2 regions of the Plantibacter auratus genome follow, and region 1 is predicted to be linked to the other one. Evidence: predicted binding sites of a transcription regulator. Region 1 holds the regulator's gene; the other holds the start of a gene.
What was found. Region 1 encodes LexA, which represses DNA repair genes until DNA is damaged. Its sites were predicted from a motif close to TCGAACANNTGTTCGA; they were not measured.

Region 1 (15,817 bases):
CATCGGGGCGCCGACCGTCGGCGTGACCACGTCGCCCATCTACGACCCGAGCGACGGCGAACGTCGGTGACCGGCTTCCTCGCGGTCGTCGGAGCGACCGGGACGGGGAAGTCCGCACTGTCGCTCGAGCTGGCGACCGCTCTCCGCGAGGCGGGGCGTCCAGCCGAGATCGTCAACGCCGATGCCATGCAGTTCTATCGCGGCATGGACATCGGGACCGCGAAGCTGCCCATGGAGGAGCGGCGCGGGATCCCGCACCACCTCTTCGACGTCCTGGACGTCACGGAGGAGGCGTCCGTCGCCTGGTACCAGCCGACGGCTCGCGCGGTGATCGACGAGCTCACCGCGCGTGGGGTGACGCCGATCCTCGTCGGCGGTTCCGGGCTGTACGTCTCGAGCGTCATCCATGACTTCCGGTTCCCCCCGAGAGACCGCGCCCTGCGCGAGCGCCTGGAACGGGAACTCGAGGAGGAGGGGCTCCCGGCGCTCATCGAGCGGCTCCGCCTGGCCGATCCCGCGACCGCCGACCGCATCGATGCGGCGAACGCCCGCCGGGTCGTGCGCGCACTCGAAGTCCACGAGTTGGCCGAGCGCGGCCACGGTGCAGCGCTTCCGGAACGCCCCGTCCCATGGCGGCCGGTCGAGGTCATCGGGGTCTCGACGCCGCGAGAGGTCCTCGTCGAGCGCCTCGACCGGCGCGTCGAGACGATGTGGGCCGCAGGACTCGTCGCGGAGACTGCTGAGCTGCTCGAGCACGGCCTCGAGCAGGGCATCACCGCCGCCCGTGCGATCGGGTACGCGCAAGCGGTGGCGCAACTGCGGTCGGAGCTCACCGAAGCGCAGGCGATCGCCGAGACCCAGCGTCTGACGAGGCGGTACGCGCGCCGTCAGGTCAGCTGGTTCAAGCGCTATCCGGCGATCACCTGGGTGGACGGCGGCAGCGCCGAGGCGAGTGAGCTGGCCCGCCGAGTGCGCCCGTAGACTGGTCGGATGGCGTCGACACTCTCCTTCACGAAGGGCCACGGCACGGGCAACGACTTCGTGCTCTTCTCCGATCCCGACGGCCAGGAGGCGCTCGATCCTGGCCAGATCGCAGCGCTCTGCGACCGGCATTTCGGGATCGGGGCCGACGGCGTCATCCGCGCCGTCCGGTCCGCGCACCTCGATGCCGGCGCGGCCGTGCTCGCTGAAGACCCTGCCGCGGAGTGGTTCATGGATTACCACAACGCCGACGGTTCGGTCGCGGAGATGTGCGGCAACGGCATCCGGGTGTTCCTGCACTACCTGCTCGAGAGCGGGCTCGTGGAGCTGGCCCCCGGCGAACAGCTCGCCATCGGCACCCGCGCCGGCGTCCGGATGGTCGGCTACGACCCGCTCGGCTACGCCGTCGACCTCGGCCGCTGGAGCCTCGACGAGCGGGAGACGCTCGTCCGGGTGAAGGGGCTGCCCGTGGCCCGCCCGGGGATCGGGATCGACGTCGGCAACCCGCACATCGTCGTCGCGGTCGCCGACGCCGCCGAACTCGACGGAGCGGAACTGGAGTACGTCCCACAGCTCGACCCCGTACCGCCGCACGGTGCCAACGTCGAGCTGGTCGTCCCGGGTGAGCCGCTCATCGCCGACGGCGTGGCACGGATCCGCATGCGCGTCCACGAGCGCGGGAGCGGCGAGACCCTGAGCTGTGGCACCGGGACGGCTGCCGCGGCGCTCGCGTTCCGCCACTGGGCGGGCGCGGCGGCTCCGAACGACTGGCGCGTCGAGGTGCCGGGCGGAGCGCTCGGGGTGCGCATGGTTCCCGGCGCAGACGGCGAGCACGTGGTGCTGGCCGGACCTGCGACGCTCGTCTACTCCGGGACGATCACCCTGGCCTGAGCCGGTCAGGCCGAACGGAGCTCCCGGCGCCGGGTGTGCAGGACGCGGAAGCCCTTGGCCATGGCCGCACGTCCGACGTGGAACGACGTCGGCAGCTGCTCCTGCAACCACTTCTGCAGTGAGTCCGAGCCGAGGTTCTTCTGTACGACGAGCCAGGCGTCACCCTCGTCCTCGAGCCGCGGCAACCAGTGCATGAGCATGCGGTGCAGTTCGTCCTTGCCGACGCGGATCGGCGGGTTCGACCAGATGGTCGCGAAGCGGACCGTGTCGGGGACGTCGTCGGGGAGGACGGCACGGATGTTGGCGAGCCCGAGGCGTTCCGCGTTGATCCGGGTCAGGTCGAGCGCGCGTTCGTTCACGTCGACCGCCCAGACGGTCGCGTCCGGCGACGCGAGCCCGAGCGACAGGGCGATCGGGCCCCAGCCGCAGCCGATGTCGAGGAGGTCGCCCGTCGGCGGGGGAGGAGGGGTGTTCGCGAGCAGCACCTGGGTGCCCTGATCGAGGTGACCCGGACTGAAGACGCCGCCCGCCGAAACGAGCGAACGGTCGACGCCGCCGAGGCGTGCGGTGATCGGTTTGAGCTGCAACTCGCTCGCGGGTTCGGCGGTGAAGTAGTGCTCGTTCGACATACAGGAACGGTACCGGACCAGGAGGAAGTAGGGTTAACGCGATGCCTAGACCACCGATGGACGCACCCCAGGACCACGCAGACGACACCGATGTCGATGTCGAGGCGGTGGTGGACGACGCCTCGGTCACCGATCCCGACGACGTCGTCGCGCGCGTGCTCACGAGCGCCGCGTCCCGATCGAGCGGGTATACCCTGTTCGGCAGCGGTGCCGCGGCGTTGCAGACCGGCGATGCATCGGGCGGCAGCTCCGACGACGGCGAGCAGTACGACCGCGAGGACCGACAGGCCCTCCGTCGCGTCGCCGGGCTCTCGACCGAGCTCGAGGACGTCACCGAGGTCGAGTACCGGCAGCTCCGGCTGGAGAACGTCGTCATCATCGGCGTCTACCCGCAGGGTGCGCTCCATGACGCGGAGAACTCCCTCCGCGAACTCGCAGCGCTCGCGGAGACCGCCGGCGCCGTCGTCCTCGACGGGCTCCTGCAGCGCAAACCGCACCCCGACCCGAGCACGTATCTCGGTCGAGGCAAGGCCCAGGAGCTGAAGTCCATCGTCCAGGCGCTCGGCGCCGACACGGTGATCGCCGACACGGAACTCGCACCCAGCCAGCGTCGCGCCCTCGAGGACGCGGTCGGCGTGAAAGTCATCGACCGCACGGCGGTCATCCTCGACATCTTCAGCCAGCACGCGAAGAGCCGAGAGGGCAAGGCGCAGGTCGAGCTCGCCCAACTCGAGTACCTCCTGCCCCGCCTCCGAGGCTGGGGTGAGTCCATGAGCCGTCAGGCCGGTGGTCAGGTCGGTGGTGCCGGGGCCGGCATGGGGTCGAGGGGCCCCGGTGAGACGAAGATCGAACTCGACCGACGCCGCATCCACACCCGGATGGCGAAACTGCGTAAGTCGATCACGGCGATGAAGCCGGCGCGCGAGGCCAAGCGGGCGAACCGTCGCCGCAACACGGTGCCGTCGGTCGCGATCGCGGGGTACACGAACGCCGGCAAGTCGAGCCTGCTGAACCGCATCACGAAGGCCGGCGTCCTGGTCGAGAACTCGCTCTTCGCGACGCTCGACGCGACGGTCCGCCGCAACGTGACCTCCGACGGGCGCGAGTACACCCTGGCCGACACGGTCGGTTTCGTGCGCAACCTGCCGCACCAGCTGGTCGAGGCCTTCCGCTCGACGCTCGAGGAGGTCGCCGACAGCGACGTCATCGTGCACGTCGTCGACGCCGCGCACCCCGACCCGGCCGGCCAGATCGCCACCGTGCGAGATGTCATCGGTGAGGTCGGAGCTCGGCACATCCCCGAGCTGGTCGTGTTCAACAAGGCCGACCTCGTGGACGACGGCCAGCTGCTCGTGCTCCGCGGTCTCGTCCCGGACGCCGTCTTCGTATCGGCCCGCACAGGTCTCGGGATCGACGAGCTCATGGAGCGCATCGAGACGCTGATCCCGTCGCCGAGCAACGAGGTCCACGTCATCGTGCCCTTCGACCGCGGAGACCTGGTCACGCTGCTGCACGAACGCGGCAAGGTGCTGTCGACGGACTACGACGAGCGTGGCACGATCGTGCACGCCCTGGTCGGTGCCGAGCTTGCCGCCGCCCTCGCGCCGTTCGCCGAGGTCGTCCCGGCACCCGCCGTGGCCGGCTGACCCGACTCCTCACGCGCAGCGCGCGCGGACGGCGTCCTTGAGCGCCTCCGCGGTGTCGGTGTCGAGCGGGAGGGTCATGACGACCTCCGGCCCGTCGTCGATGCGCACGACGAGTGGGAAGAGCGTTCCCACCTTGTCCTCGGCCAGGGCGTGCGGGTCGCACCGGGTCGGGACGACCCGCAGTTCGATGGACTGCGGACCGTGGGCGGCGTCGACGGTCAGGCTGAGCGCCCAGTCCTGGGGTGGGTCACCGCCGCCGTCCGTCGGCGCCGGTCGCAACAGGACCGTCGACCGCAGCGCGACGAGCTCCAGCCGACCCGGAGCGCCGGTCGGCACGGCCGTGACCGTCAGGACGGCGACCGTCGTGGCTCCGGCACCCTCGAGGCGGATCCCGGGAGCTGCGGCCACCTCGGCGATGCGTTGCACCGCCGCCACCGTGCACGTCGAGGTACGGATCCGCTGCAGCGCGTTCGTCGGATCGGACAGGTCGGATGCGGTCAGGACCGCGCCGTCGTCGAGTCGGAGCTGGAGATCGACCTGCGCGTCCCCGTCGCCTGCGTCGCAGTCGATCGGTGGCAGCTCGACGGCGAGATCCGTGGTCTGTCCAGCGCGGATCGTCGAGGATCGGTCCCGGACGGTCGGCGCGGTGAACGCCGATCCCGCCAGCTCGAGTCCGACGATCGTGATGTCGTGGTCGCCGCCGTTGCCGACCCGGACGATCGCGGCGTCGCTCGCGTACTGGTCGCGGTTCTGGCGGAACTCGACCACGATGTCCTTGGCTGAGGCTGCGCGTGTCGCCCGCGGCACGGGCGAACCTGCGGTCGTGCACCCGGACACGGCGAGCACCACCGCCACGCAGGACGCGATGACGCGCGAGCCGAGTGCTGGGCGCTCGTCGCCCCGGTGCCTGGTGCCCACGGTCATGGCATCAGCGTAGGACCGGAGCGCCGCCGGGGGAATGTGTCGCAGGATGACGCTGTCGGACGGATGTCCGTCGCGCGGATCGTCGGGCGTTGCTATCGTCGTGCGCATCGTACCCGCCCTCACCGGCGGAATCGGAGCGACAGCCGAGCCCGGCACCCGCCCACGACACACCAGCGGAACCGCTGCGTGCTGCGTGGTCGCCGGCTCTCGTTCCGCTGCCACCGAGACGAGACCTCATGATCACGACGGAGCCCGCCTGTCCTGGGCGCACCCCCTTCTCGTTCGAGCTGTACCCGCCCAAGACGCTCGACGGCGGCGTCGCGCTCGCACGGACGGTCGAGCACCTGGCCGCCGCCGGCCCGGAGTTCATCTCGGTCACCTTCGGCGCCGGTGGTTCCTCGCGAACGGCGAGCCTGGACGTGCTGCGGAGCATCCGGACGTCGACCTCGGTGGACCCGATGGCCCATCTCACCTGCGTCGGTTCGACGCACGCGCGGGCCAGCCGACTCATCAAGGACTTCCTCGATGCCGGGGTGCACAGTTTCCTCGCGCTCCGCGGCGACCCGCCTGCCGGAGCCGTCGAGGGCGACGCCTTCCTCGGAGATCTGGGGAGTGCTGCAGAACTCGTGCAGCTCATCGGCCGGGTCAGTGCCGAGCACGAGCCCTACGCCGAGGGGTCGCTGGGCGGCCTCCCGGGCGCGGTGCAGCTCGGGCGACGCCATCGGCCGCGGATCGCGGTCGCCGCGTTCCCCAACGGACACCCGCGCTCGCGGTCGACGACGCAGGACCTCGACACCCTGTTGGCCAAGCAGGCGGCGGGGGCGACGCTCGCCATCACCCAGCTCTTCTTCCACGCCGACGACTACCTCGCCTTCGCCGAACGCGCGAGACGTCACGGCGTCACCATGCCCATCCTGCCGGGCGTGATGCCCATCACGAGTCCGGCGCGGTTGCGTCGAGTGCTCGAGCTCAGCGGCGAGGCGCTCCCGAGCGACCTGGCGATCGCGCTCGAGGTCGAGCCGGACGAAGCGGGACGGATCGACATCGGCACCGACTACTCCGCGAGGCTCATCCGCGACGTCGTCGCGGGCGGCGCGCCGGGCGTCCACCTCTACGCCTTCAACCAGCATCGGACGGTGCTCGACGTGTTGCACCGTGCCGGCATCCCCGTGCAAGGCGGCCGACCGGTCCGTCATCCCATCCCCGATCCACTCACCAGCAAGGACGCACGATGAACCCCACCTCCGCATTCCCCGTCGGCACCATCCTCGGCTACCCGCGCATCGGGCCGAACCGGGAGTTGAAGCGCGCCGTCGAGTCCTTCTGGGCCGGCCGGATCGACGCCGAGGCGCTCGAGCGGACGGCCTCCGAGCTGCGCGCCGCCACGCGTGCCCGCCTCGCGGGGCTCGGCCTCGACCCGACGAACGCCGCGATCCCCGAGAGCTTCTCGTTCTACGACCAGGTCCTGGACGCCGCGCTCACCGTCGGCGCCGTCCCGGAGCGCTTCTCGTCGCTCGTCGGGGCCGACGGTCGGGTCGACCTCGCCGGGGCGTTCACGATCGCTCGTGGCGCCGGCGACCTCGCCCCGCTCGAGATGACGAAGTGGTTCGACTCGAACTACCACTACCTCGTCCCGGAGATCGGCGAGTCGACGCCGTTCGCGCTCTCCGACGACCGAGTGGTCGAGCAGTTCCGCGAGGGCCTCGCCGAGGGGTACGTGACGCGGCCGGTCATCGTGGGCCCCGTGACGTTCCTGCTGCTGTCCAAGGCGGCCGAGGGGGCCTCAGCGGGATTCGCCCCGATCGATCGACTGGAGGCGTTGCTGCCCGTCTACGCGGAACTCCTCCAGCGCCTCGCCGCTGCCGGCGCGCCCTGGGTGCAGCTCGACGAACCCGCACTCGTTTCGGAGACGTTCGACGTGCCGAGGTCGACGGTCCTCGCGGCGCTCGAACGATCGACGGCCGTCCTGTCCGCCGTCTCCGACCGTCCGTCGATCTTCGTCGCGGCTCCCTACGGCGCCTTGGGCGACGCCCTCCCGGTGCTGGCCGACTCGGGGGTCGAGGCTGTCGGTGTCGACCTCGTCCGAGGAGGCCTGCCGGACTCGTCTCCCGGACTCGCCACGAAGACCGTCGTCGCGGGAGTGATCGACGGCCACAACGTGTGGCGTGGCGACCTGGCGGCCGCGGCCGATCTCCTGGCCCGCGCGGGGGAGCGCTTCCCGCAGCTCGCGGTATCCACCTCGACGTCGCTCCTGCACGTCCCGCACGACGTGTCGGTGGAGACGAAGCTCGACCAGCGTCTCCGGAGCTGGCTCGCCTTCGCCGACCAGAAGGTGGATCAGATCGCGGTCCTCGCACGCGGTCTCACCCAAGGGCGCGCGGCCATCGCGGCCGAGCTCACCGCAGCGTCGTCCGCGCTCGACGATCGGCTCGCCGCGCCCGGGGTCGTCGATGCCGCCATCCGCGCACGGACGGCAGCGCTCGCACCAGCGGACTTCACCCGAGACGACTACCAGGAGCGCGCCACGGCGCAGGAGCAGGCGCTCGGCCTGCCGTTCCTCCCGACGACGACGATCGGTTCCTTCCCGCAGACCGGCGACATCCGTCGCGCCCGCGCGCAGCGGGTCGCCGGAACGCTCGACGAGGAGGCCTACGTCGAGACGATGCGCGCGGAGATCGGGCGCGTCGTGGCGCTGCAGGAGGACCTCGGGATCGACGTCGTCGTCCACGGTGAGCCCGAGCGCAACGACATGGTCCAGTACTTCGCCGAGCACCTCGACGGGTTCGCCGTGACGGAGCACGGGTGGGTGCAGTCCTATGGTTCGCGATGCACCCGTCCGTCGATCCTGTGGGGTGACGTCTCGCGGCCGGCGCCGATCACGGTCGAGTGGTCGTCCTACACGCAGTCGTTGACCACCAAGCCGGTGAAGGGCATGCTCACGGGCCCGGTGACGATCCTCGCGTGGTCGTTCGTGCGCGACGACCAACCGCTCGCCGAGACGGCGAACCAGGTCGCCCTCGCCCTCCGCGACGAGATCGCCGACCTGGAGCGGGCCGGCATCCGCATCATCCAGGTCGACGAACCCGCACTCCGCGAACTGCTCCCGCTCCGGCGGGCCGACCAGGGGCGGTACCTCGACTGGTCGGTGGGCTCCTTCCGGCTGGCGACCGCGGGCGTGCGGGCCGAGACGCAGATCCACACCCACCTCTGCTACTCCGAGTTCGGCGTGGTGATCGACGCGATCCGACGCTTGGACGCCGACGTGACGAGCATCGAGGCGGCACGGTCTCGGATGGAGGTCGTGTCCGACATCCGGGCGAGTGGTTTCGACCACGGCATCGGCCCGGGCGTGTACGACATCCACTCGCCTCGGGTGCCGAGCGTCGCGGAGGTGACCGCGCTGCTCGAGATCGCGCTGGAGGGGATCCCGCAGCGCCAGGTCTGGGTGAACCCGGACTGCGGACTCAAGACGCGAGGGTACGAGGAGACGGTCGCCTCCCTCGCCAACATCGTCGAGGCGACGCGTGCGGTCCGCGCACGGGTCGGTGCGACCGGCTGACGTCGAGGGGCCTGCACGGACGAGGGCCGGGACGATCCACGGATCGTCGCGGCCCTCGTCGGTGTCGCGGAATGGTCCGGTCGGTCAGACCGTCCGGAGCACGGCGACGACCTTGCCGAGGACTTCGGCGTGGTCGCCGAGGATCGGTTCGAAGGCCGAGTTCCGGGGGAGCAGCCAGGTGTGACCGTCGCGCTGGCGGAACACCTTCACGGTCGCCTCCTCGTCGAGCATCGCCGCGACGATCTCGCCGTTCTCAGCGGTCTTCTGCTCGCGGATGACGACCCAGTCGCCGTCGCAGATCGCGGCGTCGACCATCGAGTCGCCGACGACCTTCAGCATGAACAGACTGCCCTTGCCGACCAGCTGGCGGGGCAGGGGGAAGATCTCCTCGACCTGCTGCTCGGCCGTGATCGGGATGCCGGCGGCGATGCGACCGACGAGCGGGACCATGGCGGCGTCGCCGACCGGGGGAGCGGAGTCGGGATCGCTGCCCTCGACGGCGCTCGGCAGGTCGATGAGCACCTCGATGGCGCGGGGACGGTTGGGATCGCGTCGGAGGTATCCGCTGAGTTCGAGCTGCCCGAGTTGGTGGGTGACACTCGACAGTGAGGCGAGCCCGACGGCGTCACCGATCTCGCGCATGCTCGGCGGATATCCGCGCTGCGAGACCGAGCGCTGGATGACGTCGAGGATCGCAAGCTGCTTGTCGCTCAGGCTCTTCCGTCGCCGGGTGCCGCCGATCTGGCGCTCCCGGGCTCCGTCGCCCGCCGTGTTCGCTGCCATCTTCGCTCCTGCCCTGATCGGCTGTCGGTGACCGATGTCGGTGGGTGGTGGTGTACTGCTTCCAACACTCGAAACTGTATCCGCACCAGCTCGTCCAGACAAACATCTGTTCGAGCGTGTCGCCGATCCCGCGCGTCGCAGGTACGAAGACAGGGTTGAGTATTCGAACAATCGAAGATATATTCGGAACACAGGTTCGTATCCGGCACTCCTGGTCGAGTGTCGGGTACGAGTCCTCATCACACGATGAGCACACTCTTGGAGGGTTGACATGAGCGCAGCACTGATCGGGTCCCACCGGGCGCTTCCCGCACGGACGGCGCAGGTACCGACGTCAGACGCACCGTCCACACGCCGACTCCGCCTGACGAAGCGCGGTCGCGTCGTCTTCACCACGCTCGCCGCCATCCCGCTGGTCATCGGTGTCGCGGTCGTCGGACTCTCCGCAGGCGGTGCCGCGGCCAACACGGCGGCGGCGGGAGCCACGTTCACGTACATCACGGTCGACCCGGGCGAGTCGCTCTGGCAGCTGGCCGAGTCCATCGCACCCGACGCCGACCCGCGCGACGTCATCGCCGAGATCATGAACCTCAACCAGCTCAGCACCGCCGGTGTCGAGCCCGGGCAGCGCCTGGCGATCCCGCAGCGGTACGCGGCCGAGTAGGCCGACAATCGGCGGGTCACTCCGCACTGGTTCTCAGCTATCGTCGATGGCGCGGTGCAACGACGCCCGCAGCATCGTCGGAGGCAAGCATGAGTACAGACGATCGGAGCCGCTCGCTGCTCCGGAAGAAGCCGATCGCGGAGATCGAGGATGAGACCTCCGGTTCGAAGCTGTTCAAGAGCCTCGGGCTCTGGCAACTCACGGCCATCGGGGTCGGCGGCATCATCGGGGTGGGGATCTTCTCACTTGCCGGACTCGTCGCTCATGGGAGCGAGACCTCGCCCGCTGTGGGGCCGGCCGTCCTCTTCTCGTTCCTGATCGCGGGCCTCGCCTCCGCGGCCGCAGCCTTGTCGTACGCGGAGTTCGCCGGCATGATCCCGAGAGCCGGGTCCGCCTACACCTACGGGTATGTGGCGCTCGGCGAGATCATCGGCTGGTTCATCGGCTGGGACCTGTTGCTCGAGTACATCGCGATCGTCGCGGTGGTCGCGATCGGGATCTCCGGCTACTTCGACGCCTTCCTGTCCGGCATCGGGATCCACATGCCGGCCTGGATGACCTCGACCGCCGACGAGGGGAAGGGCGGCCTCGTCAATCTCCCCGCCATCTTCGTCTGTCTCCTCGTGACCTTCATCCTGAGCCGCGGGACGAAGGCCTTCGGTCGATTCGAGCTCGTCGCGGTCGGGATCAAGGTCCTGCTCATCCTGTTCATCATCGGCCTCGGTGTCTTCTACATCGACGGCGAGAACTACGACCCGTTCCTCCCCAGCGGGTTCGGGCCGGTGTTCGCCGGTGCCGCGACGGTCTTCTTCGCGGTCTTCGGATACGACGCGATGAGTACGGCGGCCGAGGAGGCGAAGGACGGCAAGAAGCACATGCCGAAGGCGATCATCCTCTCCCTCATCATCGCCATGCTCCTGTACGTCGCGGCCACCCTCGTGCTGACCGGCATGCAGAACTACACCGACATCGACCCCACCGCCGGGTTCGCATCGGCGTTCCAGAGCGTCGGCCTGCCCGTGGTGGCGACGATCATCTCCGTGTTCGCCGTCCTGTCGATCCTCACCGTGATGCTGACGTTCCTGTTGGGCGTCACCCGCGTCTGGTTCTCGATGAGTCGCGACGGTCTCCTTCCGCGGTGGTTCTCGCGCACGGATCGGCGAGGTGTGCCGCAGCGGGTGACCTGGATCGCCGGCGGCGCGGCAGCCGTCTTCGCCGGGGTGTTCCCGATCAAGCAGGTCGCCGACCTCACGAACATCGGCATCCTGGCCGCCTTCATCGTGGTCTGCGTGTCGGTGATCGTGTTCCGGTACACGAAGCCGGACGAACCCCGCTCCTTCCGGTTGCCGTTGATGCCGTTCGTCCCGGCGTTCGGCGTCCTGGCGTCCGGCTTCCTGATCCTGCAGTTGCACTGGGAGACCTGGCTGCGGTTCGGGGTCTGGCTCGTGGTCGGTCTCATCGTGTACTTCGCCTACGGGCGACGCCACTCGCTGTTGAACCCGGCGAGCCCCCGGCACGAGGTCCTTCGTCGGGAGCATCAGGCGGAGTGAGTGCGCCGGTCGGAGTGGCTAGCATTGTGGAGTGACCGCTCTCGACGACCTCCCCATCCGCGACGACCTCCGAGGACAGCGCCCGTACGGCGCTCCCCAGGCCCTGGTGCCGGTGGCGCTCAACGTGAACGAGAACACGCACCCGATCCCCGAGGCGGTCGCGCACGACATCGTCGCCTCGCTCGCCTCCGCGGTCCTCACGGTGAACCGGTACCCCGATCGCGAGTTCACGGAACTCCGGGAGGCGCTGGCGGGATACCTGGGTCACGGGGTGGTCCCGGAGCAGATCTGGGCGGGGAACGGGTCGAACGAGGTGCTCCAGCACATCCTGCAGGCCTTCGGTGGTCCCGGGCGATCGCTCCTCGGGTTCACGCCGACGTACTCGATGTATCCGCTCCTGGCCGCCGGTGTCGGCACCAGGTGGATCCCTGCGACGCGTGACGCCGAGTTCGAGCTCTCGCCCGAGACCGCCGCGCGTCAGGTGGCCGAGGCGGATCCCGACCTCGTGTTCCTCTGCTCGCCCAACAACCCCACCGGAACACCGTTGTCGCTCGAGACCGTCACCGCGGTGTACGAGGCGTCGCGGGGCATGGTGATCGTCGACGAAGCGTATGCGGAGTTCGCTCCCGACGACGAGGCGAGCGCGCTCACGCTGTTGGAGGGGCGTCCGCGCTTGATTGTCTCCAGGACGATGAGCAAGGCCTTCGCCTTCGCCGGGGTCCGTCTCGGGTATCTTGCGGCCGACCCCGCGGTCGTCGACGCGCTGAGACTCGTCCGGCTCCCGTACCACCTGAGCGCCCTGACGCAGGCGGCCGCGACCGCCGCGCTCCGGCACGCCGACGAGATGCTGGCGATGGTCGACGACATCCGGACGCAGCGCGATCGCCTCGTCGTCGAGCTCGGGCGTCTCGGCTACGACCCGAAGCGGAGCGGATCCAACTTCGTCCTGTTCGGCGGCGTCGCCGATCCGCACGCGGCGTTCGAGTCGCTCTTGGCGCTGGGGATCCTCATCCGTGACGTGGGTATCCCGAACCACCTGCGCGTGACCGCGGGCACCGAAGCGGAGACGACCGCGTTCCTCGAGGCCCTCGCGGCGATCAGCCCCGCCTGACCAGCCCTCAGCCGGGCGGGGGTGGGGCGCCTGCTCACGGCAGGCGGGAGATGGCCTCCTCGGCGGCGACCCAGGGGAGCATGGCGCACTTCACGCGGGCGATGTAGCGCGAGACACCACTGAACGCCGCGGCGTCTCCGAACCGTTCTTCGTCGAACTCGAGCGTGCCCCGCGAGCGGATGACCGTCCGGAACTCGTCGACCAGGGCCTGGAGCTCGGCCGGTGTGAGGCCTGCCGCGAGGTCGCTCAGGCAGGAGCTCGACGCCTGCGAGATCGAGCAGCCGTGCCCCTCCCAGGCGATCGGTGCGAGACGACCGTCGGGCCCGGGATGGAGCTGCAGGGTGACCTCGTCGCCGCAGGTGGGGTTGAGCTGGTGCGACTCGGCGGCGGGCGCGTCCCGCAACCCGAAGCCGTGGCGCTGGCGGGCGTGGTCGAGGATGAGCTCCTGGTAGAGGCTCTCCAGGCCGCTCATCGGGACACCCCGAAGAACGGACCGACCAGGGTGGCCGCGTGGAGGAAGGCGTCGATCTCGGCCTCCGTCGTGTAGAGGTAGCTGCTGGCGCGGGTGGACGCGGTGAGTCCCAACCGGCGGTGGAGTGGTTGCGCGCAATGGTGACCGACGCGGACCGCGATGCCCCGGTCGTCGAAGAACTGACCCACGTCGTGGGCGTGCACACCGGCGAGGTCGAAGCTCGCCAGCCCGGCGCGAGGCGTCCCGGGTGGCGGCCCGATGAGCGTGACGCCGGGGATGGCAGCGAGTCCGGCCGCGAGACGCTGTCCGTAGGCCGCCTCGGTGGCGTGGACACGGTCCATGCCGACCGCTTGCAGGAACCGGACGGCGCTCGCGAGGGCGATCGCCTGCGACACCGGCTGGGTCCCGGCCTCGAACCGTTGCGGAGCGGGCAGGAAGTCGGCGCCGTCGAGTGTGACGGTCGTGATCATCGACCCGCCGGTGAGGAAGGGGGGAAGGGCGTCGAGCAGCCGGCGGCGACCCCACAGGGCCCCGATGCCGTTCGGACCGAGCATCTTGTGGCCGGAGAACACGAGGAAGTCGACGCCGAGGGACGCGACGTCGACGGGCAGGTGCGGCACGGACTGGCAGGCGTCGAGCACGGTCAGCGCGCCGACGCGTTCGGCGAGGGCGACGAGCTCGGAGACCGGCGCGATCGCCCCGGTGACGTTGGACACGTGCGCGAAGGCGATGATGCGCGTGCGTTCGCCGATGATGTCGTCCACGGCGTCCAAGCGCAGCACGCCGTGGTCGTCGACTGGGAGGTGACGGAGGGTCGCACCGGTACGTGCGGCGAGTTGCTGCCAGGGGATGAGGTTCGCGTGGTGTTCGAGTTCCGTCACGACGATCTCGTCGCCTGGACCGAGTCGGAACCGCTCGGCGGCAGCACCACCGAGGCCGGCGCTCGCATTCCCGATGGCCCCGGCGATGAGGTTGAGGGCTGCGGTCGCGCCGGAGGTCCAGACGAGTTCCCGCTCGTCGGCACCGATGAACGCGGCGACCCTGGCGCGAGCGCCCTCGAAGAGCTCCGTCGCCTCGGCGGCCAGGAGGTGGGCGCCACGGTGGACGGCGGCGTTCTGGTGCGTCGCGTAGTCACGCTCCGCGTCGATGACCTCGATCGGGCGTTGCGAAGTGGCTCCGGAGTCCAGATAGACGAGCGGGTGTCCGTTCATCTCCCGGGCGAGGATCGGGAACCGTTCACGGAGAGCGGCGATCTCCGTCGCGTCGAGTGGGACGGCCGGGGCGATGCTGGGTGTGGAAGTCATGACCTCTCAACGATAGGCGTCGGCACGGCCTGGTGCAGCCGCATGACGCGACGATGCCCACCCGTTGACACGCGGCGTGCAGCGGCGGTGCGCTCGATACACTGGATCCCATGACCACCCAGCAGCGCACGGCCCGGATCCAGCGCGCGACGAGCGAGTCCAGCATCGAGCTGGAGTTGAACCTCGACGGCACCGGCACGAGCAGCATCGAGACCTCCGTCCCGTTCTACAACCACCTGCTCACGGCCTTCGCGAAGCACTCGCTGACCGACCTGACCGTCCGTGCGACGGGCGATGTCGACATCGACGTCCACCACACGGTCGAGGACGTCGGTATCGTCCTGGGCCAGGCGATCCGTCAGGCGCTCGGCGACAAGGCCGGCATCTCGCGATACGGGGACGCGCTGGTCCCGCTCGACGAGGCCCTCGTGCAGGCCGTGGTCGACATCTCCGGTCGTCCGTACCTCGTGCACGGCGGGGAACCGGCCGGATTCGAGTTCCACCTCATCGGCGGGCACTTCACGGGTTCGATGGTGCGTCACGTCTTCGAGGCGGTCACCTTCAACGCGGGCCTCACCGTGCACGTGAACGTCCTCGGCGGTCGCGATCCGCACCACATCGCCGAAGCGGAGTTCAAGGCGTTCGCGCGGGCCTTCCGGCAGGCGAAGGCGTTCGACCCCCTGGTCCAGGGCATCCCGTCGACGAAGGGCGCGCTGTGAGCGCACGCCCGTCGGTGGTCGTCCTCGACTACGGCTCCGGCAACGTGCACTCCGCGGTCAAGGCCCTCGAGCTCGCCGGCGCCGACGTCGTGCTGACGGGTGATCGCCAGGCCGCCCAGGCCGCCGACGGTCTCGTGGTGCCAGGGGTCGGCGCCTTCGATGCGGTGATCGGCGCCCTCCGTTCTTCCCACGGCGACGAGGTCATCGACCGTCGTCTCGCGGGAGGCCGTCCCGTCCTCGGCATCTGCGTGGGGATGCAGGTCATGTTCGAGCGCGGCTTGGAGCGTGGTTCCGAGGCCGACGGCCTGGGGGAGTGGCCCGGAGCGGTCACAGAACTCCAGGCGCCCGTCCTGCCGCACATGGGCTGGAACACGGTGTCGCCGGACGCAGGGTCCGTGCTCTTCGACGGCCTCGCCGACGAACGCTTCTACTTCGTCCACTCCTATGCCGCACAGCAGTGGACCCTCGAGGTCATGCCGCCGTTCCCAGAGCCGCGCCTCACCTGGGCGACCCACGGGGTGCCGTTCCTCGCGGCCGTCGAGAACGGTCCGCTGTCGGCGACGCAGTTCCACCCGGAGAAGTCG
Region 2 (15,817 bases), on a different contig from region 1:
CCTGCACGGTCGGTGAAGCCTTCTGGCTGTCCTCCGCCGAAGGCGGATCGTTCGTGCTGCCACTCGTCGTCGCTGCGGTCTTGCAGCTGATCATCTGGCTCGCGGTCTGCTTCGGGGTCGTCCGCGTGCTGCGGTCGTCGCGGGTCTGACACGCGCGGCGGTCGACCGTGTCGCAGTGCTCGGCTGACACGGTCGGAACCGAGCCCGGGGCGAACCTACTGCTCGTGCACGATCCGAACGCGCGTGACCGAGAAGCCGGCTCGTTCGAACGCGCCACGCATCGGCGTGTTCGCGGCATCCGTGGTGCCGACGATCCGGTCCTGTCCCGACCCGTGGTGCACGTGGACCATCTCCGCCAAGAGGTCGTGCACGTAACCGTGTCCGCGATGCTCGGGGAGCACGCCCAGGTAACTGATGCTCGCGTCGTACGCCGTCCTCGTCGGGATGATGAACCCGGCGGTCGTCCCGTCGAGGAGCTCAGCGACCCGCCACGCGTCCCGCTCGCCGGGGAGCGAGCGGTAGAACGCCAGGTCGTCGTCCGCGAGCGCCTCGAGTCCTTCGCGCGCGACCATGTCCTGCGTGTGCGCATCGAGCGTGCCGGTCGCGACCAGTGCGAACAGCTCGTGGAACGTGTCGTCCGGGGCGGCGACGAAACGGAGGCGCTGCGATCGTCCCGGCACGGGATCGGAGCTGGACCTCGCGAAACTGACCCGCTCGGTCGTGCGCGAGAACCCGCCCGCGCGTGCAGCCTCATGGCGCCACCGCACCGCGTCCACACTCGCAGCGTCATCTGCCCAGGCAGGGGAGACGTCGACGTTGAACTCCAGTGCGGGTCCCGCACCGAACGTGTCCAGCCCGGCACGGATGAGCGCGGCACCGACACGTTCGGGCTCCGCGACTTCGACCGTGCTGGTGAGGCAGTCGAGCGTGGCGGGCCGGTTGGCATCCGCCTTGCCCCACCAGAGTGCTCGAGCCACCGGGCGACCGTCCTGCTCGGCGATCCACGACCACTCCGGCCGATAGTTCCCACGTGCGAGTTCGGCGGTCAGCCGCTCCGGATCGACCCAGGCGACCGGTTCGTCGCAGCTCCACTCCTGGAGGAGGAGGACGTCGTCCGGGGTGGCTCGGCGGATGGTGAAGTCGTCGCGGGTGTCGGTCATCGGTTCCAGCTTGGACAGGCGCGACTCGTTTGTCCAGGCCGGGCAGGAACACCTGGGCTACGCCGCCGAGACGGGAGGCGGACGCGCGGTGTTCGAGTGGGCGTTCACCCGAGCTGCGCGGCCGCATCACGGAGACACGCGATGAACGCGTCGTGGACCGGGCTTTCGTCCGTCCGTTCCTGACGAGCGGCCAGCAGGCGTGTCGTCGGCGACCCGGCGAGCGGCACGACGACGATCGACGGCGGCACTAGCTGCCGCACCGACTCGGGCAGGATCGTCGTACCGACGCCGGCCGCGACGAACCCGAGGGCGGTCTCCTGATGGACGACCTCCTCGACCACCTGCTCCCGACTCGACGTGCCGAGGACCTCCGCGACGCGGTCCACGAACCCCGGCATGAGCGCCCGCGGGTAGGAGATCATCGGGACGTCCATGAGTTCCTCCGCGGTGACCTCTGGTCGCCCTGCCAACGGGTGACCGACCGGGAGGCACGCCACGAGACGCTCCTCGAAGACGACCTCGGTCGTGAGCGCGGGGGAGCTGTCGGATGGCTTCTGCGGGACCTCGTCACGGACGATCCCGACGTCGAGCGTGCCGTCGCGGAGCCGGTCGAACTGCTCTCCTGAGGTCAACGGCACCAGGCGCAGCGTCACCCCGGGGCGGCTCGCCCGGAACAGCTGCACGACGCCGGGGAGGACCGTGTAGTTGGCCGAACTCACGAACCCCGCGGTGAGCTCCCCGGCGAGACCGTCGACGAAGTCGCGCATCTCACCCCGAACCGTGTCGAGCTCCTCGACGATGTGTCGCGCCCGCGCCTGGAGATGTCGTCCAGCGGGGGTCAGCGCCACCCGCCTCGTCGAACGGTCGAACAACGCGGTGCCGACCTCCTGCTCGAGTCGTGCGACCTGGACGCTCAGCGGTGGCTGCGACATGTGCAGCCGTCGGGCGGCGCGACCGAAATGGAGCTCCTCGGCGACGGCGAGGAAGTAGCGCAGCTGGCGGAGCTCCATCCCATCGACGATACGACTCTCGTATTACCGCGCTGTTTCGTCCAGATTGCGAGCGGAACGCTCTCAATCGAGGTTCGAATCGGTATTTGACCAGGAGGATCGCGACCGTGTTCGCTGAGGACCACACACCCCGACCTGGAGGACCACCCGTGACCGCAGACGCTTCCCCGAACACCCGGATCGACATGCTCTACCTGAGCGAACCGGAAGTCATCGCCGCCGGCATGAAGGACATGGCCCACTGCATGGAGGTCATGGAGGAGGTGTTGGTGCTCGTCGCGAAGGGTGACTACCGGATGGCCGGCCCGACCGCCAACTCGCACGGAGCACCGATCGGGTTCCCCGCCACCTCACCGTTCCCCGGCATGCCGCTGGACGCCGCCGACCGTCGGTTCATGGCGATGCCCGCCTACCTCGGCGGGCGCTTCGACACCGCCGGTGTCAAGTGGTACGGGTCGAACGTCGACAACCGCGAGCGAGGCCTCCCGCGCTCCATCCACCTCATCGTGCTCAACGACAAGGACACCGGCGCGCCCTACGCGATCATGTCCGGCAACCTCGAGAGCGCCTACCGCACCGCTGCCGTGCCGGGAGCCGCCGCGAAGCTCCTGGCACCGGTGGACGCGAAGTCGCTCGGCATCATCGGGCCCGGCGCCATGAACAAGAGCGCCCTGCACGCCATGACCACCGCCCGCCCCTCGCTCGACACCATCCGCATCCACGGGCGCCGACGGTCGACGTCCGAGGCGTTCGCCGACTACGTCCGCGAGCACTACCCGCAGTTCACGACGATCGACATCGCCGAGACGGTCGAGGCCGCCGTGCGTGACTCGGACATCGTCTCCGAGGCCGTCACCGGGCTGGTCGGCTCGGAGAACTACCCGTTCATCGACGGTGACTGGATCAAGCCGGGCGCCTTCCTGAGCCTGCCCGCGAACCTGCGCATGGACAAGGAGTACACCCTCTCCGGGAAGGCGCGCCTCATCGCGGACGCGAAGAAGATCTACGAGGCGTGGGCCGAGGAGTACCCTGCGCCGTCGCACGAGACCGCGTTCGGGATGATCGGCCTCTACTGGCAGGACCTCATCGGGACCGGCGAGCTCGACGAGTCCCGCGTGGTCAACATCGGAGACGTCTTCGACGGGAACGCCGTCGGGCGCGAGTTCCCCGAGCAGCCGGTGCTCTTCAGCGTCGGAGGGATGGGCGTCGAGGACGTCGCGTGGGCGAAGACGATCTACGAGAACGCCGTCGAGCAGGGGATCGGCACGAAGCTCAACCTCTGGGAAGCCCCAGACCTGGCCTGAGCGCCGACCGGTACCGAGCACCGACACCTGTTCCACCCGAACCCGACGCCGTGGCCGCCCGGCCGCTGTGCACCTCGAACGATGGAGTGATTTGTGGACGCTGGAAACGTCGCCTGGATCCTGACGAGCTCGGCGCTCGTCGCCCTCATGATCCCGGCCCTGGCTCTGTTCTACGGCGGGATGGTCTCGTCCCGCCGCATCCTCAACATGATGATCATGTGCTTCGGCGGGGCCAGCCTCGTCGCGTTGCTCTGGGTGGCCTTCGGGTACTCGCTCGTCTTCGGTGACTCCGTCGGCGGGCTCGGACTCATCGGGAACCCGTTCGAGTTCGCGGGGCTCGACCAGGCACTCGTCGACCACCCCGATGCCGGCATCCCGCTCGCACTCTTCGCGGCGTTCCAACTGCTGTTCGCCGGGGTGACGACGGCGCTCGTCGCCGGTGCCGCCGCCGGTCGCATGAAGTACGGCGCGTGGTTGTTGTTCGCCGGGCTCTGGGCGACGCTCGTGTACTTCCCGGTCGCGCACTGGGTGTTCGCCTTCTCCAACGACACGGCGACCGGTGGATGGATCGCGAACACCCTCGGTGCCGTCGACTTCGCCGGCGGGACGGCCGTGCACATGAACGCCGGCGTCGCGGCGCTCGCACTGGCCCTGGTGCTCGGTAAGAGCAAGGACTGGGGTGGCAAGCTCCGTCCGCACAACCGCCCGCTCGTCCTCGTCGGCGCCGGGTTGCTCTGGATCGGTTGGTACGGCTTCAACGCCGGCTCGGCGCTCGCAGCCGGTACTGCGGCGAGCGTCGTGTTCCTCAACACCACCGTCGCCGCCTGTGCCGGGCTCATCGGCTGGTCCATCGTCGACCGGCTCCGCCACGGAGCGGTCACGAGCCTCGGCAGCGCATCAGGGATCATCGCCGCCCTCGTGGCGATCACCCCCGCCTGCGGTGCCGTCTCGCCCATCGGTGCCATCATCATCGGGGCCATCGCGGGCGTCGTCTGCTGCCTCGCCATCGAGTGGAAGTTCCGGCTCGGGTTCGACGACTCCCTCGACGTCGTCGGGGTCCACCTCGTCGGCGGCATCATCGGGACGCTCCTCATCGGGGTGTTCGCGACGGATGCGGCACCGAACGGGCGCTCCGGCCTGCTCTACGGCGGCGGATTCGAACTGCTCGGCGTGCAGACGATCGCGACCGTCGCGGTCCTCGCCTACTCGTTCATCGTCACCTGGGTGATCGCGAAGGTGATCCAGATGACCATCGGTCTGCGGATCCCCGAGGAGCACGAGGTCGCCGGGATCGACGAGCACGCCCACGCCGAGCGCGCCTATGAGGACGAAGACCTGGAAGCACACGCATGACGAGTGTCATCGTCATCGGAGCCGGGCTCGCAGGTGCTGCGGCGGCCTGGCGCCTCGCCCAGGCCGGGCACGACGTCACCGTCCTCGAGCGGAGTCGCCCGGCCAACGAGTGGGGATCGTCCCACGGATCGGCCCGGATCTTCCGCTACGCCTACCCGGAGGCGTCCTACACACGTCTCGTCCTCGCGGCGGCATCAGGGTGGGACGAGCTCGGCCTGGAACACGGGCGTCCACTGATCACGCAGACGGGGGCGCTCGACTTCGGGACGACCCGTCGGCCGGAGCACCTCGCGTCAATGCTGGCCGAGCACGGCATCGATCACGAGCTGCTGTCGCGAGACGAAGCCAGAGCCCGTTGGGACATCGGCTTCGACACGCCCACCCTGTGGCATCCGGGAGCCGGCGTGATCGACGCGGAACAGGCGGTGATGGCGATGCTCGAATCCGCCGTCCGCGCCGGGGCCACGGTCCTGAACGATCAGCCGGTCGAGCGGGTCGAATGGACTGCCACCGGGTACCGGGTGCTCGGGTATGGGGGGAGCGCGTTCGATGCGGAGCAGGTGGTGGTCGCAGCCGGGGGCTGGCTTCCGGACCTGCTCGGCGACCTCGCGCTGCCGGGCGGGTTCCTCGACGCGTTCCCGGCCCTTGAGGTCCGACAGGAGCAGGCATACCACTTCCCGTATCGGGACCGACTCGGCGTCGCTGCGGAAGACCCGGCGCGACCTGGATCCGTGTGGCCCACCTTCATCCACAAGTCCGAGCGGATGCAGGTCTACGGGCTCCCCGGTGGGCGCGACGCCGAGTGGCGTGGTCAGAAGGTCGCCGAGTACAACGGTGGCAGGCGCATCCCCTCGGCCGCCGGTCATGACGGCGTCGTCGACGACGCGAACCGCCGACGGGTCGTCGCCTACGTCCGCGAGTTCCTCCCGAGCCTCGTCCCGGAACCGTACGCCGAGACGACCTGCCTGTTCACGAACACCCCGACGGAGGACTTCGTCATCGACCGGGTCGACGGGATCACGGTCCTGGCGCCCTGCTCCGGCCACGGTGCCAAGTTCGCCCCGCTCATCGGCGAATACGCCCTCGCGCTGATCGAGGGCCGAGACGTTGTGCCAGCGATGTTCCGGCCGAGCCTGGCAGCGGTCCGGTGACCCGCGACACCGTGGTCTCGCTCCTAGACGAGATCGCGGGGATCGGTCGGGATCAGCGTCGGGGAGGCTACTCGAGGCCTGTCTATTCCGCGGCTGAACTCGAGCTGCGGGAGTGGTTCGTCGGTCAGGCCGAGCGCCGTGGCCTTGACGTGGACATCGACGGGAACGGGGTCATCCGTGCCTGGTGGCATGCGCCATCACGTTCGACGGCGGGTGCGGTGGTCACCGGGAGCCATCTCGACTCGGTGCCGGGCGGTGGCGCCTACGACGGACCTCTCGGGATCGCATCGGCGCTGGTCGCTATCGATCACCTGCGCTCGCGTGGCGTCGAGCCGACCAAGCCGATCGTCGTCGCCGTCTTCCCCGAGGAGGAAGGCTCGCGCTTCGGCGTCGCATGCCTCGGCTCGCGGCTCCTCACCGGTGCGATCAGTCCGGAGCGGGCGCTGGCCCTGCGCGACGTGGAGGGCGACACGTTCGCCGAGGTCCTCGCACGCAATGGTGTCGATCCGCGGGGTGTGGGGCCCGATCCGGCGGGGCTCGGAGCGATCGGCGCGTTCGTCGAGCTCCACGTCGAGCAGGGTCGGGCACTGGTCGACCTCGATCGCCCGGTCGCGATCGGCTCGAGCATCCTCGGGCATGGACGGTGGCGGGTGTCGATCCGCGGTGAGGGGAACCATGCGGGGACGACCCTCATGCAGGATCGACGGGACCCGCTCGTCGCGGCTGCGCGGATGATCACCGAGATCCGCACGATCGGACGGGCCACGCCGGACGCTCGGGCGACCGTCGGCCGGGTGCTTCCGTTGCCGGGAGGCACGAACGTGATCGCGTCGAGCGTGGACTTCTGGATCGACGTCCGTCATCCTGACGACGTCGTGACCGCCGCGATCGTGGCGGGGATCACCGAACGCTTGTCGCTCGTCGCAGCGGAGGAGGGATGCGAGGCCGCGATCACCGAGGAGTCGTTCAGCGCCACGACCGACTTCGACCCGTTCCTCCGCGGGCGCCTCGAAACGATGATGCCGGACGCGCCCGTGCTCGGTACCGGCGCGGGGCACGATGCCGGAGTGCTCGCGTCGCACGTGCCGACCGCGATGCTCTTCGTCCGGAACCCGACCGGCGTCTCCCATTCACCGGAGGAGTACGCCGAGGACGCCGATGCGGAGGCCGGTGCCGTGGCACTCGCGGATGTTCTGCAGGGACTGGCGGTCGGCGTCGGGACCACCTGAGCAGGAGCCACCGGCCTCGTCGGATCCGACCGCTGTCGGCCGATCGTGTGAGACTCGACCTCGTGCGCGAGAACGGATCCACGAGCATCGACGCGGTGTGCTGGGACTGGAATGGCACGCTCCTCGACGACGTCGAAGTGGCGCTCGCCGCGATGAACACTGTCCTCCGGCAGCGCGGTCTTGCCGAGATGTCCGACCAGGAGGCGTATCGGGCGGTGTTCGGCTTCCCCATCCGGGCCTTCTACGCCCGGCTCGGTGTCGATGCAGCCGACTTCCCGGAGGCGGCCGACGAATACCTCGCGCTGTTCGCGGCCGGTGTGGGATCGGCGTCGCTCCAACCGCAGGCCCGCGCGACCCTTGCGGCGATCGACGTGCTCGGCATCGAGCAGGTCCTCATCTCGGCGACCCCGGAGGCCACCCTCGAGCGTCAGCTGGCTCCCCACTCGCTGCATGGTCATTTCGCTCAGGTCCACGGCATCACCGATGTCTATGCGGCGTCGAAGGAGCATGTCGTGACCGCGTGGCTGGAGGACTCGGGCCATGATCCCCGGCGCGTGTTGATGGTCGGCGACACCAATCACGACGAGGAGATCGCCGAAGCACTCCACGTGCGGTTCCTGCGATTCGACGGTGGTCACCAGGACGCGCCCTCGCATAGACGTCACCCGGTCATCAGCAGCCTCGGTCAGGTCGTCGGCAGTCTCACCCCCTCGCCGGAGACACCGCGCGACCTCCGCCGACGATGATGCAGGCGGGCCGCCGCTGCGGACAGCGCGGCTGACGATCACCGGCTGATCGGGCACGCGCTTACTCGTTCTCGACGGAGGCGGTGTGATGTGGTGTCCCGACGGGTTTCGACTCGGACGATCCTCGCTGGCGCAGGTAGATCGAGAAGGCGACCATGCAGCCCACCGCGAGGAACTCCGACTGCCAGTTCTGCAGCGTCCGGTTCCAGAAATCGGCCGACAACACGTATCCGATGACGGCCACTGCCGGCTGACCGTGCTCAGCCTGTTCGGCGTTGTAGACGACGGTGCCGGCGACGGCCTGCGCTGACCAGGACAACACGAAGATGACACCCATCACGAGGAGGAGTGAGTTCGAGTACAGCCACAGACGCACGCCGCGCGCTCTCGCCCAGCGAGGTGAATCGGGGCGCGCATGTTCTCCGACGAGTTGGTCCTCGTCGCTCCCGAGACCCTCGTCGCCGAGCTTCTTGGACTCCGGAGACCCCTGTTGCACGAACCAGACCGTCGCGAGGATGAAGAGGAAGAACTGGAGGAACTCCGACTGCCAGTTCTCGGCCACGTCGACGACGAACGCCGACGAGGTGATGAAGTGCAGGTAGTCCACGGTCGCCTGACCGTGCGCGAGCTGGTCTTCGTTGTACGCGACGAGACCGGCGATCGACTGCCCGAACAGGGCGAGGATGAAGATCAGCCCGAAGAACAGGCTCAGACTGTGACGGCGGACGGCTGACATCACGTCACCTCCCCATGAGCGGGATCAGGAACATGTACAGCAGGCCAGCCACGATCACGACCAGCCACGAGATGAAGACGACTCGCATGGCAACGATCGTACTGCGCCCTCCGATCACGACGACTCGGCCCGGCTGTCCGGCTTCCCGGACTGGTTCAGCGGTGGAGTCCGTGGACGACGGCGTGCCCCTTGCCGCGGCCGATCAGCCAACGGTTGACCGGTGTGGTGACGATGAAGGCCAGGGCGAGAGCGGCGACGAGGGAGCCCCAGAAGAGGCCGCTGGTGAGGCCGGCTTCCATCGCTCCGGGGATGGCGAGCATCGCGGTGTTGTCGATGATCTCCATGACCGCGATCGACACGGTGTCCGCGGCCAGCGCGACACCGATGGCGGCGCGCCAGGACAGGCCCGCGCGGAGCACGCCGCGCATCGTGAGCGCGTAGCCGAAGACGAAGGCCAGTGCGATCGAGAGCACCACGGTCCCGAGATTGTGCAGTCCGAGGCCGGTGCCGATCACCATGCCCAGCACTTCGCCGATGGCACATCCGGTGAGGCAGTGGAGGGTGGCGGTGGCGGCCATCCGCCAGGAGGTCGCATTGTCGGCTGCTGGGCCGTGGTGGTGGTGGTGGTGGGTCTGGTCGCTCATGAGCACTCCTCCGGTTCGTCCAAGAGGTCGAACGATACCCCTCGGGGGTATATTCCGGAGTGCTGGTCCGCTCACACGGGCATCGACGCCGACTCAGGACGTGAGCGCCTCGTCGACCACGGCGAAGACCTCGGGATCCCAGGTGAGCGCGCGCTCCCACGGGAGGTCGAAGGCGTCGGCGAAGAAGATGCTGTGGACGTCGTCCTCGAAGGAACGGCGGACCACGCGGGGGAGCACGTCGACCGGGACGTCAGCGGCTCGGGCGCTTCGCAGGGCCACCAGGCCGTCGTGTGGCCACAGCTGTCGCGGCTCGGCTGCCGTGTGGAAGTGACCCGCCCCGACTGCGGTGACGGCGACGCGATCGAGGAAGCCGGCCTGTGTCGTGTTCCACTCGCGCAGGAACCGGCGTGAGACCTCGTCGGCAGCGCCCTGAGAGTTCTCGGCGGCATAGCCGCTCGACCGCTCGAGGATCGTCGCGGTCCCCTCATCGCCGTGGGCGTCGTGGACCGAGACCTCGCCGGTGAGCACGTCGCCGAGGAGCGATCCCTCCCATGGGGTGCCGAGGGTGACGAGCCGGCCGATCGATGGGCCGGAGCCGCGCAGTTCGCGGATCGCGGCACGAGAGAAGAGACCGCCCATGGAGTGTGCGACGAGGTCGACGCTCGCGAAGCCGTGTTCGTCGGACAACCACCGCAGGAACGCGGCCAGGCTCGTCCCGCCTGCGTCGATCCCACCGACGGCGTTGACGGTCACCTCGGCGGGCAGCACGATCGGGACGTCGGCGAACCCCTGCCAACCCGTGTCCTCGTGCACATCCCCGGCACCGATGCGTGCCGGTGCGGTGAAGACCGGGATATCCCGCCCGAGCAGGTGCGCTCTCAGTGCGGTGAGGGTGTTTCCGGCGGCCAGACCGGAGCCTGCGGCATGGTCCGGACCCGTGAACGGGGTCACGGCGGCACCCCCTGACACGAGGACGATCGCATCGGCCATGGTGCTCCTTCCGGCTGGCTACGACGTCAGCGTACTGGTCGGGCGAGGTCGATCCGCAGTGCGTTGCGACGCACGTCGTCGATCGCGGTCGCGACCGCGCCCTGCGCCACCATGTCGGCACCGAGTTCCGACGCGACGAGCAAGGGAGGTTCCGCGCTCATGTAGCCGGGGATGCGCTCCGACGCGACCTCGAGCAGCTGCGACATCGACGGAGCGATCCCGCCGGCGAACACGATGCGCTCGACGTCGAGCAACCCGCCCAGGATGGCGCTCATCCGCGCGATGCGATCACCCATCCGGCGCACCAGGTCGAGCGCGACCGTGTCGCCCTGGTCCGCCGCAGCGAGGACCGACTGCGCATCCACCTGCGCGACCGGTATGCGGCTGAGCGGGCTGCTCTCCGGGAGCCCGCCGCTCTCGCGGTACTCGCGACCCCAGTCGCGCAGGAGCGCGGCGATGCCTCGCGACGAACCGACGCCGTCGACGAGGTCGAGGAGGTGCAGCTCGCCCGCCCGGCCGCGACCGCGGACGAGACGACCGTCGACGACGTATCCGGCGCCCAGCCGCTCACCGGTGACGACCGTGATGTAGGAGTCCACACCGACACCGGCGCCGATCGCTCCCTCGGCGACGGCGGCGAGGTTGGCGTCGTTGTCGGTGACGACCGCGCAGCCGTGGTCGCGGATGCGCTCACCGAGCCGAGGGTTCATGCGGTCCCAGAAGACGTTGCCCTCGGGTGACCGTCCGAGTGCGTCGATGGGGGCCGGGACGCCGAGCACGATGCAGAGCGGCGGCCTCGGTCCGCACTGCCGCACAACCTCGTCGATCGCCGCGTCGACGGCTTCGACCCGTGCCTCAGCGGTGGCCGCCGGATCGACGGTGCGGTGCGACCTCGCGAGTTCCCGACCGCGCAGGTCTGCAGCGATGGCGGTGATGGAGTGGGCTCCGGCGTCGACACCGACGACGATCCCGGCGTCGATGCGCAGCTCGTAGCGACGGGCGGGGCGACCTTTCCGATAGGCGGCACCGGCCTGACGTGCGTCGTCGAGCTCCGTCAGCCAACCCAGTCCGATGAGTTCGTCGGAGAGCGTGATCGCCGTCGATCGTGACAACCCGGTGGCGGTGATGACGTCGGCCGCGGTGAACGCGGACGTCGCCCAGGCGTGATCGAGGACGGCGGTGATGCTGGAGGAGCGCGGCTCCGGTGCCCGCTCCGTCGTCGTCGCTTCCATAACCGACAACGATATCCACGATCCGCAGGCCGCGCGCGGATGCCGAGCCGGGGAGGCACTGCACCGCGCGCTGAACCGTGAACGATCACGGTGTCCGACCCATGGATGTCGTGATGGAACCGGTGCTTGACCAGACGTCGAACGGATGGCAGAGTTTCCGTCATCAGTTGATTTACTCTCTGTATTTAGTCAGCGGATCCATCGATGGAGCCGCGGAAGGACAATGATGTCGAACCCACTGAAACGCGCGATACGCGCCACGGCCGGAGTGGCGGGGGTGGCGCTCCTGGCCAGCGTCCTCGTCGGTTGCTCGAGTGATGGCCGCGAGACCATCCACTTCACGTTCAGCAAGCGTGAAGCGTTCACCTTCATGAACCAGGCCGTCGCGGACTACAACGCCTCGCAGCAGCAGTACGAGGTCGTCATGGACACCTCGGGGCCCGACCCGCTCGCGGCCAGCTTCGTCCGAGGCAACCCGCCGGACCTCATGCTCTCGAACTACAACCATGAGGTGTCGCGCTTCGTCGAACGGTGCGCGCTCTCCGACCTGTCCGACACGACAGCGGCGGCGTCCATCCGCGACGACCTCCAGCCGCTGCTCGACCAGTACGGCGTCTGCGAGGGACGCACGAGCGCGCTGCCCTACTCGGTGATGGCCGCGTCCGTCATCTACAACAAGACGATCTTCGCCGAGTACGGCCTCGAGGTGCCGACGACCTGGAGTGAACTCATCGCCGTCTCCGACACGCTGAAAGCGGCCGGCGTGGCGCCGTTCTACGCGACCTTCGCCGATGCCTGGACCGCCAACCAGGGCTGGTTCGACTACTCGGTCGGTGGCGCCGTCGACATCCCGGACTTCTACGACCGGCTCGCGGAGGAAGGCACCGAGGTGGGACCGGATGCTCCGGTCTCCTTCGAGAAGGACTTCCTGGAGCCCATCGAGAAGATGCAGCTGCTCGCCAAGGAGTACACGCAGGCTGATGCGCCGAGTCGCACCTACGACGCCGGCAACGTCGCCTTCGCCGAGGGCAAGGGCGCCATGTACCTGCAGGGCCCGTGGGCGTTCAGCCAGATCGCACTCACCGCACCGGACCTCGACCTCGGGACCTTCCCGCTGCCGATGACCGAAGACCCGAAGGACCTCAAGGTCCGGGTGAACCTCGACCTCGTCACCATCATCCCCGAGGAGGCGAAGAACCCCGAGGGTGCCCGCGACTTCCTCGAGTACCTCTTCCAGCCGGAGGTCATCCAGGCCTACAACGAGTCCCAGCTCGGATTCGTCCCGACGGACGACGGCAAGGCTCCCGACGACCCGCGCGTCGCGGGCATGATCCCGTACTACGACGCCGGCGCGTTCTACCAGGGGCCGGGCGTGCTCAACCCCCGCGCCATCCCGACCGAGAACTACGCGCAGTCGCTGGTCCTCGGCACCAACGCGGCGTCGATGCTCCGCACCATGGACGCGGACTGGGCACGACTCGCGTTCCGACAGCCGCCCGTCACGAGCAAGGAGGGTTCCGAATGAGCGCCACCACATCGATCGTGACCGGGGGCAACCCGAAGGTCCGACGCAGCACCAAACGGGTCGAACCGATCTACTACTTCTTCCTGTTCCCAGCCGTCATCCTGTTCACACTCGCGATCACGCTCCCCGGCGTCGTCGGCATCTTCTTCAGCTTCACCGACTCCATCGGGATCGGCGACTGGGAGTTCATCGGCTTCACGAACTACATCGCCGCGTTCAGCGACCCGGCCATCCTCACGAGCTTCCTCTTCACCTTCGGGTTCTCGCTCGTGACGGTCATCGCGGTGAACGTCATCGCGTTCCTGCTCGCGGTCGGCCTGACCGCGAAGATCCGCTTCAAGATGGGACTTCGCGGGATCTTCGTCATCCCGATGGTCATCTCGGGCATCATCATCGCCTACGTGTTCCAGTTCCTCTTCATGAACTCGGTGCCGGCCGCCGGCTCGGCGCTCGGGATCCCGTTCCTCGAGACGAGCATCCTCTCCAACCCGGACCTCGCCTGGCTCGGCATCGTGATCGTGACGGCCTGGCAGTCGATCCCGGGCACGCTGCTCATCTACATCGCAGGCCTCCTCGCGGTCCCCGGTGACGTCTACGAGGCGGCGTCGCTCGACGGCGCGAACAAGCGCCAGCAGCTGCTGCGGATCACCCTGCCGCTGGTCATGGGATACGTCGTGATCAACGTGATCCTCGGCTTCAAGAACTACCTGAACGCCTACGACATCATCGTCGGCCTGACCAACGGTGGCCCGGGCACCTCCACGCGGAGCATCTCGATGACGATCATCCGCGGGTTCCAGACGGGTGACTACGCCTACCAGATGGCCACGGCCACCCTGTTCTTCATCATCACGATCATCATCGCCCTCGTGCAACTCTCGGCGACGCGCGGAAGGAACGCACTCTGATGGCCACGCCAACCGTGCTCAGCACCCAGTCCATCACCACGGCGAACGCCACCCCGAAGCAGCGGACCAGAGGAGAGCGGGTGAGCTGGTCGACGACGATCATCCTGCTGCTCTGCGCCGTGACCGTCCTGCTGCCGCTCTACGTGACGATCTCGATGGCGTTCAAGACCGACACCCAGTCGGTCGACGGCAACGCCTTCTCGCTCCCGGCGCCGTTCAGTATCGACGGCTTCGTCCAGGCCTGGACGCTCACGAAGTTCCCGGTCGGCTTCGCGATGTCGCTCCTCGTCACCGCAGGGACCGTGGTCGCGACCATCATCCTCGCCTCCTTCGCTGCGTACGCCATCGTGCGCAACTGGGATCGCCGACTGTTCCGCTTCTCGTTCTTCTACCTGCTCGCCGCGATGTTCATCCCGTTCCCGGTCGTCGCCCTGCCGCAGATCCAGCTGACCGGTCGTGTCGGACTCGACAACCCGTTCGGCGTGATCATCCTCGCCACGATGTTCCAGCTGAGCTTCAGCGTGCTGCTGTTCACGGCGTTCCTGCGATCGATCCCGATCGAACTCGAGGAGAGTGCGCGCATCGACGGTGCGAGCACCTGGCAGACGTTCTGGAGATTGATCTTCCCGCTCCTGGCTCCCATGAGCGCCACGGTCGGCATCTTCGCGTTCCTCTACGCCTGGAACGACTTCATGATGCCGTCGCTGATCATCTCGGACGCGGGACTCCAGACCCTCCCGGTGCGGCAGAACCTCTTCCAGACCCAGTTCAGCAGCAACTACAACGTCGCCTTCGCCTCGTACCTGATGGCGATGGCCCCCGCGATCATCGCCTACCTCTTCGCGCAGCGTTGGGTGATGTCGGGCGTCACCCAGGGTGCCGTCAAGGGGTGACCCGTCCGACCGACCGACACCGGATCCATCCACCACCAGAGAGACCGAGGACCACGCCGTCATGACCGACGCACTACTCGTCGACACCGACACCGACACCGACACCGAGTCCGCCGACGCCCGGCGGACGGCCGCCGCCACCTGGTGGCGTCAGGCCGCCGTGTACCAGATCTACCCGCGGAGCTTCGCCGACGCGGACGGGGACGGTCTCGGCGACCTGCCGGGCATCCGCTCCCGGGTCGACTATCTCGCCGGCCTCGGGATCGACGCGATCTGGCTCAGTCCGTTCTATCCCTCGGCGCTGGCCGACGGCGGGTACGACGTCGCGGACTACCGCGACGTCGACCCGCGGCTCGGCACGCTGGAGGACTTCGACGAGCTGATCGCCGCACTGCACGAGCGCGGTATCCGGGTCATCGTCGACATCGTGCCGAACCACACCTCGGATCTGCACGAGTGGTTCAAGGAGGCGCTCGCCGCCGGCCGAGGGTCGACGGCTCGCGACCGGTACGTCTTCCGCGAGGGGAAGGGGGCATCGGGGGAGGAACCGCCCACCGACTGGGAGTCGGTCTTCGGTGGCCCCGCCTGGGAGCGGGTCGCGGACGGCCAGTGGTATTTCCACAACTTCGCCACCGAACAGCCGGACCTCAACTGGGACCACCCAGAGGTCCGCGCCGACTTCCTGAAGACCCTGCGGTTCTGGTCGGATCGGGGCGTGGACGGCTTCCGGATCGACGTCGCGCACATGCTCACGAAGGACCTCACCGAGCCGCTGCCGAGTCGTGCTGAACTGGAGCAGATGCCGCAGGACGGCACCCACCCGCTGCTCGACCGCGACGACGTGCACGAGGTGTACGCCGAGTGGAGGCGGGTGTTCGAGGAGTACGACCCGCCGCGCACCGCCGTCGCCGAAGCGTGGGTGAGTTCGCCCGAGCG

Region 2: ACQ3HE_RS02120 (tyramine oxidase subunit B) is a predicted target of LexA. The motif match lies at 2,245-2,260, and genes of this name have one in related genera.

Annotation. Positions count from the first base shown of each region.
Region 1 covers NZ_JBOBFV010000003.1:28,906-44,722, reverse strand. Annotated here, with positions in the region: gene miaB (tRNA (N6-isopentenyl adenosine(37)-C2)-methylthiotransferase MiaB) at 1-70, shown strand, start outside; gene miaA (tRNA (adenosine(37)-N6)-dimethylallyltransferase MiaA) at 67-981, shown strand; gene dapF (diaminopimelate epimerase) at 991-1,872, shown strand; gene ACQ3HE_RS13165 (class I SAM-dependent methyltransferase) at 1,878-2,501, opposite strand; gene hflX (GTPase HflX) at 2,543-4,147, shown strand; gene ACQ3HE_RS13155 (hypothetical protein) at 4,157-5,071, opposite strand; gene ACQ3HE_RS13150 (methylenetetrahydrofolate reductase) at 5,308-6,306, shown strand; gene metE (5-methyltetrahydropteroyltriglutamate--homocysteine S-methyltransferase) at 6,303-8,630, shown strand; gene lexA (transcriptional repressor LexA) at 8,715-9,413, opposite strand; gene ACQ3HE_RS13135 (LysM peptidoglycan-binding domain-containing protein) at 9,685-10,077, shown strand; gene ACQ3HE_RS13130 (amino acid permease) at 10,167-11,627, shown strand; gene ACQ3HE_RS13125 (histidinol-phosphate transaminase) at 11,659-12,738, shown strand; gene sufU (Fe-S cluster assembly sulfur transfer protein SufU) at 12,773-13,210, opposite strand; gene ACQ3HE_RS13115 (SufS family cysteine desulfurase) at 13,207-14,514, opposite strand; gene hisB (imidazoleglycerol-phosphate dehydratase HisB) at 14,625-15,233, shown strand; gene hisH (imidazole glycerol phosphate synthase subunit HisH) at 15,230-15,817, shown strand, end outside.
Region 2 covers NZ_JBOBFV010000001.1:444,173-459,989, reverse strand. Annotated here, with positions in the region: gene ACQ3HE_RS02135 (hypothetical protein) at 1-149, shown strand, start outside; gene ACQ3HE_RS02130 (GNAT family N-acetyltransferase) at 216-1,160, opposite strand; gene ACQ3HE_RS02125 (LysR family transcriptional regulator) at 1,265-2,170, opposite strand; gene ACQ3HE_RS02120 (tyramine oxidase subunit B) at 2,320-3,474, shown strand; gene ACQ3HE_RS02115 (ammonium transporter) at 3,568-4,827, shown strand; gene ACQ3HE_RS02110 (FAD-dependent oxidoreductase) at 4,824-5,978, shown strand; gene ACQ3HE_RS02105 (allantoate amidohydrolase) at 5,975-7,207, shown strand; gene ACQ3HE_RS02100 (HAD family hydrolase) at 7,270-7,953, shown strand; gene ACQ3HE_RS02095 (DUF6766 family protein) at 8,015-8,689, opposite strand; gene ACQ3HE_RS02090 (DUF4396 domain-containing protein) at 8,845-9,333, opposite strand; gene ACQ3HE_RS02085 (esterase/lipase family protein) at 9,427-10,323, opposite strand; gene ACQ3HE_RS02080 (ROK family protein) at 10,350-11,555, opposite strand; gene ACQ3HE_RS02075 (ABC transporter substrate-binding protein) at 11,782-13,080, shown strand; gene ACQ3HE_RS02070 (carbohydrate ABC transporter permease) at 13,077-13,988, shown strand; gene ACQ3HE_RS02065 (carbohydrate ABC transporter permease) at 13,988-14,881, shown strand; gene ACQ3HE_RS02060 (glycoside hydrolase family 13 protein) at 14,943-15,817, shown strand, end outside.